DNA from 2 places in the Nonomuraea diastatica genome. Region 2 is predicted to be linked to the other one. Evidence: riboswitches for the same ligand, from Rfam matches in the RefSeq annotation. Region 2 holds a riboswitch; the other holds the start of a gene.
The links. Region 2 has a riboswitch for glycine ahead of gcvP (aminomethyl-transferring glycine dehydrogenase). Riboswitches for the same ligand answer to the same signal wherever they lie in the genome.
Positions count from the first base shown of each region.

Region 1: linked by a shared signal. The riboswitch ahead of gcvT (glycine cleavage system aminomethyltransferase GcvT) and the one ahead of gcvP (aminomethyl-transferring glycine dehydrogenase) in region 2 are both predicted to bind glycine.

Region 1 covers NZ_SMKP01000063.1:30,379-38,025, forward strand. The annotation lists gene E1294_RS22415 (amino acid deaminase/aldolase) at 1-935, shown strand, start outside; gene E1294_RS22420 (DUF3618 domain-containing protein) at 1,018-1,353, opposite strand; gene bcp (thioredoxin-dependent thiol peroxidase) at 1,505-1,978, shown strand; tRNA gene E1294_RS22430 (tRNA-Leu) at 2,137-2,219, shown strand; gene E1294_RS22435 (L-serine ammonia-lyase) at 2,372-3,748, opposite strand; gene gcvH (glycine cleavage system protein GcvH) at 3,821-4,210, opposite strand; gene gcvT (glycine cleavage system aminomethyltransferase GcvT) at 4,207-5,292, opposite strand; glycine riboswitch at 5,327-5,426, opposite strand; glycine riboswitch at 5,444-5,541, opposite strand; gene E1294_RS22450 (gamma-glutamyl-gamma-aminobutyrate hydrolase family protein) at 5,609-6,301, opposite strand; gene E1294_RS22455 (3-oxoacyl-ACP reductase) at 6,311-7,075, opposite strand; gene E1294_RS22460 (aldehyde dehydrogenase family protein) at 7,095-7,647, opposite strand, start outside.
Region 2 covers NZ_SMKP01000021.1:61,525-69,171, reverse strand. The annotation lists gene E1294_RS10285 (TetR/AcrR family transcriptional regulator C-terminal domain-containing protein) at 110-670, shown strand; gene E1294_RS10280 (DUF5999 family protein) at 871-1,068, shown strand; gene E1294_RS10275 (alpha/beta hydrolase family protein) at 1,035-1,706, opposite strand; gene E1294_RS10270 (hypothetical protein) at 1,773-2,135, shown strand; gene E1294_RS10265 (tetratricopeptide repeat protein) at 2,234-3,031, opposite strand; gene gcvP (aminomethyl-transferring glycine dehydrogenase) at 3,125-5,968, opposite strand; glycine riboswitch at 6,148-6,246, opposite strand; gene E1294_RS10255 (MerR family transcriptional regulator) at 6,305-6,925, opposite strand; gene E1294_RS10250 (bifunctional nuclease family protein) at 7,073-7,543, opposite strand.

The DNA.
Region 1 (7,647 bases), on a different contig from region 2:
TCGTCGCCTACCCGACGGCCGACCGGCGCGCGCTCGCCGAACTGGCCGGGGACACGGTCGCGGCCGGGCGCATCACCGTGACCGTCGACTCGCTCGCGCACCTCGACTTCATCAAGACGGCCGTGGACGGGGTGCGGCCTCGGGCCGAGCTCCGGATCTGCCTCGACATCGACGCCGGATACGTCGCCCTGGGCGGGAAATTCCGAGCGGGAGCTCTCCGCTCCCCGATCCGCGAGCCCGAGGAGGCCGCAGACCTGGCCGCCGCCATCACCAAACGCCCAGGGTTCCGCCTGGCCGGGCTCCTGGCGTACGAGGCCCAGATCGCCGGAGTCGGCGACGACCCTCCGGGCAACGCCCTCCTCACCCGTGCCATCAGAGTCATGCAGGCGTGCTCCGCCCGGGAGCTCATCGTCAGGCGCGGCCGCGTCGTGAACGCCGTCCGCCGGGTCGCCGACCTCGAATTCGTCAACGGCGGCGGCACCGGCTCCATCGAGCGCACCGTACGCGAGAAGGCCGTCACGGAGGTGGCGGCGGGATCCGGGCTTTTCCACCCGAAGTTGTTCGACTTCTACCGCGGCTTCACCGGCCATCCGGCCGCCCTCTTCGCCCTGCCGGTCGTACGCCGCCCGGCTCCGGACGTCGCGACCGTGCTCGGGGGCGGCTATCCGGCCTCGGGCGCGGCCGGCGGGAGCCGCCTGCCGCAGGCGTACCTGCCGGCGGGGCTGCGCTTCTCCCCGGACGAAGGCGCGGGGGAGGTGCAGACGCCGCTGCTCGGCCAGGCCGCCGACGACCTGCGGATCGGCGACCGGGTGTGGTTCAGGCACGCCAAGGCGGGCGAGATGTGCGAGCGGTTCGACACGCTCCACCTCGTCGACGGCGACACCCTGGTCGGATCGGTGCCGACGTACAGAGGCGAGGGCAAGACCTTCCTCTGACCTCCGGCGTCACGCGCCGGGCGTCCTCGGCCGGTATGTGGTGCGTCGGGCGTACCGGGGCGTCTTCGCGGTGTGCGGAGCGTCAGGCGCGCCGCCTGCGGCGTCGCCGCCAGAGCACGATGGCCGCCCCCACGACCAGCACCGCCCCGACACCGATCAGGACAGGTCCCAGGTCGGGCCGCTCGTCCTCCCACGCCTGCTCGGCACCGTCGTCGTAGGCGACCGGCCGCGGCGCCACCCCGAGCGCGTCGCCCACGGACGCCACGAAGTGCCCCGCCCTGCTCTTGACGTCGGTCACTGTGCGTTCGGCGACCCGCTTGGGGCTCACCCGGTCGGCAATGGCGTCGACCGTCTGCGCCAACTCAGCGCGCGTCCGCGCGATCCGCCGCTCCAGCTCGTCAGGATCGGTGTCAGCCATGGCGTCTCCTCTCGACCGTACGCGTGGCCGCGCCCGCTTCGTGTGCCGTGCGGGCTCCGTCGGTAGTGGTCGTGATCAGTCTGTCAGGTCGGCAGGCCGTACGGCACGGCGGCCGGGCCGGTAGGTTTGCGGGAAGAAGTCAGGAGGGCCCATGACAGAGACCAAGCTCGCGCCCGGCGACGCCGCGCCCGAGTTCGTGCTACCCGCCGCCGACGGAACCACCGTTTCCCTCGGCGACCACCGCGGCAAGCGGGTGATCCTCTATTTCTACCCCGCCGCGATGACGCCCGGCTGCACCAAGCAGGCGTGCGATTTCCGTGACAACCTCAGCCAGTTGACCGCCGAGGGTTTCGTGGTCCTCGGCGTGTCGAAGGACAAACCGGAAAAGCTCGCCAAGTTCGTCGAGCGTGACGCGCTGACCTTCCCGCTGCTCTCCGATCCCGACCTCGTCGTCCACGAGGCGTACGCCGCCTATGGCCCCAAGAAGTTGTACGGCAGGGAGATCGTGGGGGTCATCCGCTCGACGTTCGTCATCGACGGCGACGGGAAGGTGGAGCAGGCGCTCTACAACGTGAAGGCGACGGGGCACGTGGCGTCGTTGAAGAAGAAGCTGGGCCTGGCCTGAGCCCGCTCGCGGGCCCTGCGGAAAGGGCCCACGCCCTTCTCTGTGCCCTTGTCTGCCTCCTTTCTCCCGGGCCATCCTCTGGCCGGCCTCATCACGGATGCGCTTCGTCCTCACCCAGAGCGCTAAACTGTCTGAAGCCCGCTTTCGGCGGGGACTACGCGGGCGTGGCGAAATGGCATACGCGGCAGGTTTAGGTCTTGTTGGTGGAGACACCGTGGGGGTTCGAATCCCCCCGCCCGCACAACTGAAGCGCCGAACGGGCTGCGGCCTTTCCTGGAGCCTTTCTCCAAATAGGCCGAGCATTTCCCGGCTTACGTGACAAATCACCACCCGCGTGCCCGCTCCTCGCCGTGGGAGCGGGCCTGCACGATGGCCGGGCTGATACAGGGAACGTCAGCACTCGATCACGTTGACGGCCAGGCCGCCGCGTGAGGTCTCCTTGTATTTGTCGAGCATGTCGCGGCCGGTGTCGCGCATGGTCTTGATCGCCTTGTCCAGCGCCACGAAATGGCGGCCGTCGCCGCGCAGGGCGATCCTGGCCGCGGTGATGGCCTTGTTCGAGGCGACCGCGTTCCGCTCGATGCACGGGATCTGCACGAGCCCGCCGATCGGGTCGCAGGTCAGCCCCAGGTTGTGCTCGATGCCGATCTCGGCGGCGTTCTCGACCTGCTCCGGCGTGCCGCCGAGCGCCTCCGTGAGGCCCGCCGAGGCCATGGAGCAGGCGGAGCCGACCTCGCCCTGGCAGCCCACCTCGGCGCCCGAGATCGAGGCGTTCTCCTTGAACAGCACGCCGATCGCGCCGGCCGTGAGCAGGAAACGCACCACGCCGTCCTCGTCCGCGTGGGGGACGAAGCGGGTGTAGTACGTCAGGACGGCCGGGATGATGCCGGCGGCGCCGTTGGTGGGCGCCGTGACGATGCGGCCCCCCGCGGCGTTCTCCTCGTTGACCGCCAGCGCGAACAACGTCACCCAGTCCATGGCCTGCAGCGGGTCCTTCTCGGCCGGCTCCGACTGCAGGCGGCGGTGCAACTGGTTGGCGCGGCGCTTGACCTTGAGCCCGCCGGGCAGGACGCCCTCCTTGGAGATGCCGCGGCGCACGCACTCCGACATGACCTGCCAGAGGCGCAGCAGCTCCGCGCGGACCTCCTCCTCGGTGCGCCCGAACGCCTTCTCGTTCTCCAGCATGATCGCCGACATCGACAGGCCGGTGTTCGTGCAGTGTTTGAGCAGCTCTTCGCCGGTCGTGAAGGGGTAGGGCAGGACGGTGTCGTCCGGCTTGATGCGGTCGGCGCCGGTGGCCTTCTCGTCCACGACGAAGCCGCCGCCGACCGAGAAGTAGACCTTCTCCCTGAGCGGCTCGCCCGCCGCGTCGTAGGCGGTGAAGCGCATGCCGTTCGGGTGCTCGGGCAGCGTGATCTTGCGTTCGAAGACGAGGTCCTGGCCGACGACGAAGGGGATCTCGTGGCTGCCGTACAGCCGGACGGTGCCCGACTCGCGCATCTCGGCCAGGCGGCCTTCGATGGTGTCGACGTCGACCAGCTCGGGCTTCTCCCCGGACAGGCCGAGCAGAACCGCCTTGTCGCTGCCGTGGCCCTTCCCGGTCAGGCCGAGCGAGCCGTACAGGATGGCCTCGACGCGGGCCACGCCCGGCAGCAGGCCGTCCTGGTGCAGCCCGCGGGCGAACTTGTGTGCGGCGGCCATCGGGCCTCCCGTGTGGGAGCTCGACGGGCCGATGCCGATCTTGAAGAGGTCGAAGACGCTGATCGCCATTGATGATGCGCCCTTCATGAGTGCCGGGGCCCGGACGCGGGCCCCGGCGTCAGCCGATGAGACCTGGCAGGGTCAGGACTCGCCCGAGGTGAGCGCGGCGTACTCCTCGGCGGACAGCAGGTCCTCCGGGGCGCCTTCCATGCGCACCCGGAACATCCAGCCCTCGCCGTACGGGTCGCCGTTGGCCAGGCTCGGGTCGTCCGCGAGGGCCTGGTTGACCTCGGCGATCTCGCCGCCCACGGGCGTGTAGATCTCGCTGACCGACTTGGTCGACTCCACCTCGCCGACGGAGTCGCCCGCCTCGACGATCGAACCGACCTCGGGGAGCTGCACGAAGACGACGTCACCAAGGGCGTCGGCGGCGTAGGCCGTGATGCCGACGGTCACGGTGAGGCCGTCCTCGACCCCGGAAACCCACTCGTGTTCCTTGGTGTAGCTCAGGTCGTCAGGGATGTTGCTCACTTGTTCCTCCTGTAAAAGGGCAGCTCGACCAGGTCCATGGGTTCATGGCTGCCCCGGATGTCCACAGCCAGGCCTGAGTCGGCTCCGGTGTCCACGTAGGCCAGCGCGATGGGCTTGCCCAGGGTCTGGGAGGGCGCACCGCTGGTGACCTCGCCGACGACGGCGCCGTCCTTGGTGACCGGGTAGCCGTGGCGCGGCACCCGGCGGCCCCGGGCGACCAGACCGACGAGACGGCGCCGCGGGGGGTCGTCCTTGACCGCCTCCAGCGCCGACCTGCCGACGAAGTCGCCCGGCTTGTCGAATTTCACCACCCTGCCCAGCCCCGCGTCGAACGGAGTCAGCTCGGCGCTCAGTTCGTTGCCGTACAGGGGCATGCCGGCTTCGAGCCTGAGCGTGTCGCGGCTGGACAGGCCGGCGGGCTTGAGCCCGTACGGCTCGCCCGCGGCCACGAGCGCGTGCCAGAGCGGCACCGCGTCCTGGTTGGCCACGAACAGCTCGAACCCGTCCTCCCCGGTGTAGCCGGTGCGTGCGATGAGCGCCTGCCGCCCGTCGACCAGCCCTGCCAGGCCCGCGTAGTACTTGAGCCCGGCCAGGTCGGCGTCGGTGAGCGTGGTGAGGATCTCCTGCGAGCGGGGTCCCTGGACGGCGATCAGCGCGTACTGCTGCGAACGGTCATCGACCACGGCGTCATACGCCTTGGAGCGGCTTTCCAGCTCCTCGGCGACTTTTTCGTAGTTCGAGGCGTTTGCCACGACCATGAACTCCTCGCCCCCGAGCCGGTAGACGATGAGGTCGTCCAGCACCCCGCCTCGCCCGCTGACGATCATGGTGTATCTCGCTCGTCCGGGCGTCACGGCCGACATGTTGCCGACCAGCGCGTAGTCCAGCGCCGCGGCGGCCTGCGGCCCGGTCACGAAGATCTCGCCCATGTGCGAGAGGTCGAACAGCCCGGCGGCCTCGCGGACGGCTCTGTGCTCCGCGGACTCGCTCCCGTACCGGAGTGGCATGAGCCACCCCGCGAAGTCGGTCAGCGTCGCGCCGAGGCTTTCGTGCACGTCTCGTAGCGGAGTAGGTCGGGACATTTATCGCACCTCAGGACAGGATCGGATGCCAGCATCCTCCCCCTCTGTCATCGATGCCTGAGAGCTTCGCCCGAGTTTTGCCGGACTTTCACCTTCGGCGAGGCCCTGCGGGCCTGCTTTCCAGAGGTCACCTTCCGGGAGGATTCTCCCGGTCAGCCGTGCGGTCCTTTGCCTTGAGAGGTTCGCGGGGAGGGCTTGCTCCTTCAGGGACCCTGACCGGCTGTCAGGGTGCTCTCCCGCACGGTTTGCTGGTGTGTCCCGCCAGCCTAGTAGTGATTTGGGGGTCTTGTCGCGTTCTGCCCGTCGCCCTCATCCGTCAGCAGGCCGCCACCAGGGCCTCGAAGAGGGCGTGGTCCTCGGCCGCCTCCGGGTGCCACTGCGCCGCCACGGTGAACGGCCCCGAGTCCAGCTCCACCCCTTCGACGGTGCCGTCGGCGGCGGTCGCGGTCACGGTGAGGCCGGGGGCGAGGCGGTCGACGGCCTGGTGGTGATAGTGCGGCACCGTCACGGGTGCCGTGCCCAGCGCCTTGGCCAGGCGGGTGCCGGGGACGGGGGTGATGGGCAGGTGACCGAAACGTCCGGGCGCGGGGGAGTGTCCCGTGTGGCCGACCACGTCGGGCAGGTGCTGGTGGAGGCTGCCGCCGAGGGCGACGTTAAGCACCTGGAGGCCCCGGCAGATGCCGAGGAAGGGCAGGTGGGCGTCGAGGGCGGCGGCCAGCACGGCGAACTCGGCCTGGTCACGAAATTTGCGGATATAGCCGGTACGTTCCTCCGGCGTCTCGCCGTACCTCGCCGGATCGATGTCGCCGCCCCCGGCCAGGACGAGCCCGTCCAGGCGGCTCACCACCTGCGCGGCGTCCCCCGCGGGCGGGAGCACGACCGGCTGGCCGCCGGCGCGGACGACCTGCTCGACGTACATGTACGGCAGGAGCGCGGCCGGCATGTCCTCCCAGACCGTGAACGTCGCCGGCTCCACGTAACACGTGACCCCGATGACGGGACGTCGCACGATGACCCCCTAGAGCGGCGTGACGTAGGCGCCGGAGATGCCGCCGTCCACCAGGAACTCGCTGCCCGTGATGAACGAGGCGTCGTCGCTGGCCAGGAATGCGACCGCCGCCGCGATCTCCGACGCCTCGGCGAAGCGCCCGACCGGGACGTGCACCAGCCGCCGCTGGGCACGTTCAGGGTCCTTCGCGAACAGCTCCCGCAGCAGCGGCGTGTTCACCGGCCCCGGGCACAGCGCGTTCACCCGGATGCCCTCGCGCGCGAACTGCACGCCCAGCTCGCGCGACATCGCCAGCACCCCGCCCTTGGACGCCGTGTAGGAGATCTGCGAGGTCGCCGAGCCCATGACGGCCACGAACGACGCGGTGTTGATGATCGAGCCCTTGCCCTGGCGCCGCATGTACGGGATCGCGTGCTTGCAGCACAGGTAGACGCTGGTCAGGTTGACGTCCTGGACGCGGCGCCACGCGTCGATGCCGGTCTCCAGGATCGAGTCGTCGTCGGGCGGCGAGATGCCGGCGTTGTTGAAGGCGATGTCCACGCTGCCGTAGGCGTCGAACGCCGTACGGAACATCCGGACGACGTCGTCCTCGACGGCCACGTCGGCCCGTACGAAGAGGCCGCCGACCTCGTTGGCGGCCTTGACGCCCGCCTGCTCGTCGAGGTCGGCGCAGACCACCTTGGCGCCCTCGTCGGCGAACCTGCGCGCGGTGGCCAGCCCGATGCCGCCACCCGCGCCGGTGATCACCGCCACCCGATCCTGCAACCGCTTCATGTGCACGTCGCTTTCTACCTCATTCCCAGGAGATGAAGACGTTCTTGGTCTCCGTGAACGCCGCCAGGGCGTCGGGGCCGAGCTCCCGGCCCAGCCCTGACTGCTTGAAGCCGCCGAACGGGGTCCAGTAGCGGACCGACGCGTTGGAGTTCACCGACAGCGCGCCCGCCTCGACCGCTCGGGACACGCGGAGCGCGCGCCCGACGTCGCGGGTCCAGATGGAGCCGCTCAGCCCGTACGGGGTGTCGTTGGCGATGCGCACGGCGTCCGCCTCGTCCTCGAAGGGCGCCACCGACACGACCGGCCCGAAGATCTCTTCGGTGAACGTACGGTCGGTGACGTCCGGAGTGAGCACGGTCGGCGGGAACCAGTAGCCCTTGCCGCCGGGGCACGACCCCTGGAGGTAGGGGGCGCTCTCCTGGACGAAGCCGCGCACGCGGTCGAGGTGTTCGGCGCTGATCAGCGGGCCCATCTCGGTGCTCTCGTCGAGGGGGTCGCCGACGACGACGCCGCGTACGGCCTCGGTGAGGCGCTCCATGAACGCGTCGTACACGCTCGCCTGGACGAGCAGC
Region 2 (7,647 bases):
CGGCCCCTTCACGCTGTCGTCACTCGTTCCGACACCCAGCGTACGCCGTCCCGCAACACGTGCGGAAATCGGCCCGGAGCGAACTCCTTTACATAGTAAGATGATCTCCATGCCCGCCAAGCGACCACCCGTCCCCCTCTCCCGCGAGCGCATCATCGAGGCCGCGCTCCACATCGCCGACGGTCAGGGCCTGCGCCGGCTCACCATGCGCCGCCTGGGCGACGCTCTGCAGGTGGAGGCCATGGCCATCTACCACCACCTGCCCCGGGGCAAGGAAGCGCTGATGGACGCGCTGGCCGAGCACGTCACCGCGGTCCACGTCGAGCAGCGCTCCACCTGGCAGGAGACGGCCAGGGCCTGGTGCCGGGCGAGCAGGGAGGCGCTGCGCGAGCATCCCGGCGTGCTGGCCCTGGCCCTCACCAAGCCGCCCAAGGGCGCCACGGCGGTCGCCGTCAAGGAGCAGGCCGAGCAGCTCGCCGACGCGGGCCTGCCGGACGCCGCCGAGGCCGTGCGCACGCTCCGGGCCTTCGTCTTCGGCAGCGTCGCTGTCGAGGTGCAGCAGTCCGGCTGGGCCGACCCAGACGTCGATGAATGGGTCAGACGGGATGAAAGAGCAGATATCGACTTCGAGCGCGGGCTCGACGCTCTCCTCAAGGGATTGCAAACGTGATGCGCGTGTCGCGCTTGGCCGGTTATCCTGCATAAGGCACGCTGTGTCGAAGGTCACACGCACCAGGGATCCTCCTGTAACAGCCCGAACGGGCTATGTCGGAACGCGTGACACAGTCGCACACTTGCCAGGACAACAACCCGAGCCGGCTCCCGCCCCTCCAGAACGGGAGCATCCCACGAGATATCGGAGGCACGCCGATGTGCCCGCACGACCCGGCCTGTCCGGATGCCGAGGCGCCTGACCGCGAGGCGGCACGCACCCTCGCCAGCCACCCCGAGCAGGGGTGGAGCCTGCTCTGCAACGGCGTCGTCCTGTTCGAGGACACCGGCGAGCTGCTGCCCAGCGGCACCGTCATCGCACCTCATCGGCCCGATCCGCTGGTGGGCGCGGCCTGATCCACACGCGGGCGGCGCCGCCGGCCGGTGCTGCCCTGCCGTGGCGGCCCGCCATAGCGGGTGATCCACTCCGCCACGACCTCGCCCACCCGGGCGGGGTCCTTTTTCAGGTCATGGCCCTCTCCCGGCAGCACCACCAGGCGCGCGGCGTCCGCGGCGTCCGGCACTCCGAAGGGGTCACGATCACCGTTCACGACCAGCACGTCCACCCCGGCGCCGCGTAGCTCGCCGGCCCGGGAGCGCTCGGGTCTTCCCGGCGGATGCAGCGGAAAGGCCAGCGCCACCACCGCCGCCGCGCCGACCGCCTTCGCCGTACGGCACGCCACCCGCGCCCCGTTGCTCCGCCCGCCCTGCACCACGGGCAGCCCCGGCAGGCGCGCGCGCAGCTCGGACAGCACGATCTCCCACGCCTCGTCCTGCCTGACCGGCGAGCCCGGCGCCCGCGCCCCCGCCACCCTGAACGCCTGCGTCACCCGCGCCACACTGGCCCCTGCACCCATGGCGGCGTCGCGCACGGCCAGCAGATCGGGAGCGTCCACTCCCCCGGCCGAGCCGTGGGTCAGGACCAGCAGCAGCCGCGCGCCCGGCACCTCGTCGATCTCCACGAACGCGGGCCCGCGCGGGGTCATCACCTCCATGCCAGCACCGTACCTGGGGAGGATGACACGCTAGCCCTCAGGTCGGATGACGACACCACTTCCGGGATGGATGATGACCTTATGCCGGACCAGCGCCCCATCAGGGAAGATTTTCAGGCCACGCTCGACGCCCGCCGCGATCTCGGACCCGACTACGAGGCGGCGCTCGTCGACTCGTTCACCGAGCGGCTCGAGGCCACCATCGCCGCCCGCGTGCGGGCCGAGCTCGACCGCTACGGGCCCCCGCCGCACAAGAAGTCCGCGCCGGGCGCGGCGATGATCCCGGTGGCGCTGGGCTCGATGGGCATGGGCATCCCACTGACGGCCATCGGGGTGGCCAACGCCGGGCTGGTGGGCCTGATCATCACGTGGCTGGCCATCGTCGTGATCAACGTGGCCGCCGCGGCGGCCATCATGCGCCGCGGCTGATCCCCGCCCGGCGGAGGAGACGGGAGCACCTCCGCCGTCCCGCGGGCATGCCTCGGGGACACGGTCAGGGCGTCACGCCCACCGCGGGCCGCCGGGTGTCAGGTGTCGCGCTGGTAGCGGAGCCTGACCTCCGCGGCCAGCGTCTCGTCGGCGTGCTCCAGCCCGTACGACCAGACCCGTCCCGCGTCGTCGTCGCGCCCGCGTAGGGGCAGGGTGCGAGCGAGCAGCTCGATGGCCAGCGCGCTCGTCTGCGTGTCCGCGCCGCTCTCCACGGTCTCCGCGAACTCCGCGCAGGCCAGCTCCAGATGCGCGATGCCGAGCCGGACCCGCAGCCCGGGCGTCTCCTCCTCGGGCACGGCCTCCAGGGCGTCCAGGAGGAGCTCAGCCGCCGCCCCGGGCTCTCCGTGCTCCATCAGCAGGTCGGCCAGCTCCTGCGCGGCGCGCGCGGCGATCTCGCCGTCGCCGGCCGCCATCGCGGCCCGCAGCTCCTGCTCCGCCTCCTCCAGGTCCTGAGCCCGCACGGCCAGCCGGGCCAGCGCGAGATGGGCCAGCGGGACGTACGCGGCCGCGCCGACCCCCAGCACGGCCTGCCAGGCAGCCCTGGCCTGCTCGGCCCGCCCCTCCCGCTCGAAGCCCTGGGCCAGGTGGCACGCGGCCTGCGAGGCGTACTCGGGGTGCCCTGTCGCCAGCGCGGTCCTGGCGGCCGCCCTGGCGGCCTCGACGTCGCCGCGCTCCTCCAGCACCACGGCCAGCCCGACGGCGGCCTGAGCCCTGTCGGGCTCGGCGGGGTCGGCGGCGAGCTCGCCGAGGATGGCGGCGGCGCCGTCGAGGTCGCCGCGTTCGGCCAGACGCCGGGCGGTGTCGAGAGGCGGGGTCTCCAGCTCTGAGGACGTCAAGAGAGCTCCTTCTGGCGACGGTCGCCCTGAGCCTAACGACTTCCGGCGATCATGTCTGCCCGGTTGACGCCGAAGGTCTGGCCCTCCCGGTGACTAGTCCTCGTAGGCCTCCAGCGGGGGGCACGAGCACACCAGGTTGCGGTCGCCGTAGGCCTGGTCGATGCGGCGCACCGGCACCCAGTATTTGCCGTCGCGCAGCGACGGCAGCGGGTAGGCGGCCTCGGTCCGCGTGTAGGGGTGGTGCCATTCGTCGGCGCTGACCGATTCCGCGGTGTGCGGCGCGTTACGCAGGGGGTTGTCGGTCTTGTCGTAGTCGCCGGACGCCACCTTCGCGATCTCGCCCCGGATGGCGATCATCGCGTCGGCGAACCGGTCGAGCTCGCCAAGGTCCTCGCTCTCGGTCGGCTCGATCATGAGGGTCCCGGCGACGGGGAACGACATGGTGGGCGCGTGGAAGCCGTAGTCGATGAGGCGCTTGGCCACGTCGTCCACGGTGACACCGGTCTCCTTGGTGATCGGGCGCAGGTCGATGATGCACTCGTGGGCCACCAGCCCGCCGCGCCCGGTATAGAGCACCGGGTAGTGCGGCGCCAGCCGCTTGGCGAGGTAGTTGGCCGACAGGATGGCCTGCTCGGTGGCCGCGGTGAGCCCGTCGGAGCCCATCATCCGGATGTACGCCCACGAGATCGGCAGGATCCCGGCCGACCCGTAGGGCGCCGCGGAGACGGGCCCCACCGGCGAGCCGTCACGCAGCGGGTGAGCGGGCAGGTAGGGCGCCAGGTGGCCGCGGACCGCGACCGGGCCGACGCCGGGGCCGCCGCCGCCGTGCGGGATGCAGAACGTCTTGTGCAGGTTGAGGTGGGACACGTCGGCCCCGAACTCGCCGGGCTTGGCCAGCCCGACCAGCGCGTTGAGGTTGGCCCCGTCGACGTAGACCTGGCCGCCGGCCTCGTGCACCTTGGCGCAGACCTCGGTGATGCTCTCCTCGTAGACGCCGTGCGTCGACGGGTAGGTCACCATGATCGCGGCGAGCGCGTCGCGGTGCTTGGCGATCTTGGCGTCGAGGTCGGCCAGGTCGACGTTCCCCTCGGAGTCGCAGGCCACGACCACGACCCGCATGCCGGCCATGACGGCGCTGGCGGCGTTGGTGCCGTGCGCCGAGGAGGGGATGAGGCAGACGTCTCGCCCGCTGTCACCGCCCGCGCGGTGGTAGGCGCGGATGGCCAGCAGCCCGGCGAACTCGCCCTGGGAGCCGGCGTTGGGCTGGATGGAGACGGCGTCGTAGCCGGTCACCTCGGCCAGCCAGCGCTCCAGCGTGCCGATCAGCTCGAGGTAGCCCTCGGCCTGGGCGGCGGGCGCGTAGGGGTGGACGGCGGCGAACTCCGGCCAGGTGATCGGCTCCATCTCGGTGGTCGCGTTGAGCTTCATCGTGCAGGAGCCCAGCGGGATCATCGACCGGTCGAGCGCGATGTCCTTGTCCTGCAGCCGGCGCAGGTAGCGCAACATCGCGGTCTCGGAGCGGTGGCTGTGGAAGACCGGGTGGGTCAGGTAGGCGGACTCGCGCAGCAGCGAGGCGGGCAGCGCGTCGGCGGCGCCCGCGACCTCGGTGTGGGCGCCGGAAGGGGTGCTCGGGAGCCCGAACGCGGCCCGCACCGTGGCCAGCTCGGCGGCTCCGGTCTTCTCGTCGCAGGCGATCGAGACGTGGTCGGCATCCACCTGCCAGAGGTTGACGCCCCGCTCGGCGGCGGCGGCGACCACGGCGGACGCCCGCCCGGGCACGCGCACGAGCACGGTGTCGAAGAACTCGGCGTGCACGACCTCCACACCCGCCCGGCGCAGCCCTTCGGCCAGGGCGGCGGCGTGGCGGTGCACCCGGTGGGCGATGCGGCGCAGGCCTTCTGGGCCGTGGTAGACGGCGTACATGCTCGCGATGACGGCGAGCAAAACCTGCGCGGTGCAGATGTTGCTGGTGGCCTTCTCGCGGCGGATGTGCTGCTCGCGGGTCTGCAGGGCCAGGCGGTAGGCGGGGTCGCCGTCGGCGTCGACGGAGACGCCGACCAGGCGGCCGGGCAGCTGGCGCTGCAGGCCCTCGCGTACGGACATGTAGGCCGCGTGCGGGCCGCCGAACCCGAAGGGCACCCCGAACCGCTGCGAGGAGCCCACGGCGATGTCGGCGCCCAGCTCGCCGGGGGCGGCCACGAGCGTCAGCGCCAGCAGGTCCGCGGCGGCCACGACGAGGGCGCCCGCCTCGTGCGCGGCGGCCGACACGGCGCGGAAGTCACTCAGCCGGCCGGACGCGCCGGGGTATTGCACGAGCACGCCGAAGCACTCGGGCAGCTCGCCGTCGAGGGAGTGCTCCACGAGCGTGATGCCGAGCGGCTCGGCCCTGGTGGCGAGAACGGCCTTGGTCTGGGGCAGCGCGTCGGCGTCGACCACGAACACGGCGCTCTTGGACGTGCCCGCCCTGCGGGCCAGCGTCATGGCCTCGGCCGCGGCGGTCGCCTCGTCGAGGAGCGAGGCGCCGGCCACGGGCAGGCCGGTGAGGTCGGAGACGACGGTCTGGAAGTTGAGCAGCGCCTCGAGGCGGCCCTGCGAGATCTCCGGCTGGTAGGGGGTGTAGGCGGTGTACCAGCCCGGGTTCTCCAGCAGGTTGCGGCGGATGACGGCGGGCGTGACCGTGTCGTGATAGCCCAGCCCGATCATCGAGGTGAGCACCTGGTTGCGATCGGCCAGGGCGCGCAGCTCGGCGATGGCCTCGGTCTCGCCGGCGGGGGCGGGCAGCGTGAGACGGTCCTTGGCCCTGATGGACTCGGGGACGGCGACCGCCACCAGGTCGGCCACGGACTCGAAGCCCACGGCCTCGAGCATGCGCTGCTGTTCGGACTCGGAGGGGCCGATGTGCCGGGACGAGAACGGCGGAGCGGACAGATCGGTCATGGAGATGCCTCCCGAGGCTGTGGAGACCGGCGCCAGGGCGCGGGCGTGTGCCGGATCTCCCCCTCTGTCAGCGCGGACCCCGGACAAGCGCGGGGTCGCGACCTGAGAGCTTCACCCCCGGTGGGGCTTGCACCGTCGGTGAGGCGCGCCTGGCGGGTGCGCCTGCTTTCCAGAGTTGCCTCGCCCGAGCGGTACGGGATGCCTGAGAGATTCCGGGGAGGGTTGCTCCTTCGGCGCCCCGGAGCCCAGGGGCCCGGGGACTCTCCCGCACGGGGTCGTCGGCCTTGCTGTCCTCAGGTTACTACGCCCGATTCGTACGGCTGCCAAGAGCCACGCTCACCCCGTGCGGCGGGCGCGGCGGCGGCGGGCGAGTTCGTCAGCGGGATGGTCGGCCGGGACGGTGTCCTCGACCGCCGCGCGTTCCCCCGGCAGCTCCGCGAGGGAGCCCTCGACCTCGCGCCAGACCCGGCCGAGCGCGATGCCGAACACGCCCTGGCCGCCCTGGAGCAGGTCGATCACCTCGTCGGCCGAGGTGCACTCGTAGACGCTGACGCCGTCGCTCATGAGCGTGATCTGCGCGAGGTCGGCGACCCCGCGGTCACGCAGATGTTGCACGGCCGTGCGGATCTGCTGCAACGACACCCCGGTGTCGAGGAGCCGCTTGACGACCTTGAGGACCAGGATGTCGCGGAAGCTGTAGAGACGCTGGGAGCCGGAGCCCTGCGCGGCTCTTATCGTGGGCTCGACGAGGCCCGTGCGCGCCCAATAGTCGAGCTGCCGATAGGTGATGCCGGCCGCCGAGCATGCCGTCGGCCCGCGGTATCCGATGTCGCCCGGCAGCGCCGCGGGCTGTTCGTCGAAGAGCAGACCCTGCTCCCCGGCACGCTGCCGCGCGCTTTCGCGCCGCACCGGATCTTCCTGGCCGGCCGTCTTTCCCTCGCCGCTGCTGACCGCCACGCGGACCTCCGGCTTTCTCTCATCCCGTGGCCTGATCTGGGGGTACGTGAAGCGCGGCCACGGGTTTCACTTGCACCGTAGGACCGCGACCATGCTCAGTCAACGATCCGGCTCGGCGCGTCGTGAAGCGTAAATGCACTGAAATACCTACCCCGCCCGGCCGAAGTCCTCGGGAGTGATCGTGTCAAGAAACTCCCTGAACTTCTCCACCTCGTCTTCCTGGTCGTCCGGGATGATCACCCCAGCCTCCTGGACGACCTCTTCGCTGGCGAAGATGCGCGCTCCGGTGCGCAGGGCGAGGGCGATCGAGTCGGACGGCCGCGCGCTCACCTCCACCCCGTTGGAGAACACCAGGTCGGCGAAGAAGATGCCGTCACGCAGGGCGACGATGTTGACCGCCCGCAGGCCTACGCCCAGGGCGCTCAGCACGTCTCGGAAAAGGTCGTGGGTGAGCGGCCGCGGCGGAGGCTCCTCCGCCTGGGCCAGGGCGATGGCCGTGGCTTCCGTCATGCCAATCCATATAGGAAGGAACCGCTCCCCGTGTGCCTCCTTCAGCAAGACGATCGGCTGATTTGTGGGCATTTCAACCCGAACGCCCACAACCTCCATCTGCAACACGGGCTGCTCCGTATTCCTGACCGGTGACCCGGCACAGCTATTTGGTCGTTGCTGACTGGCTTCTGCATTTCAACGTAACACCCGGCGGGCCTGGAATGTGCCCC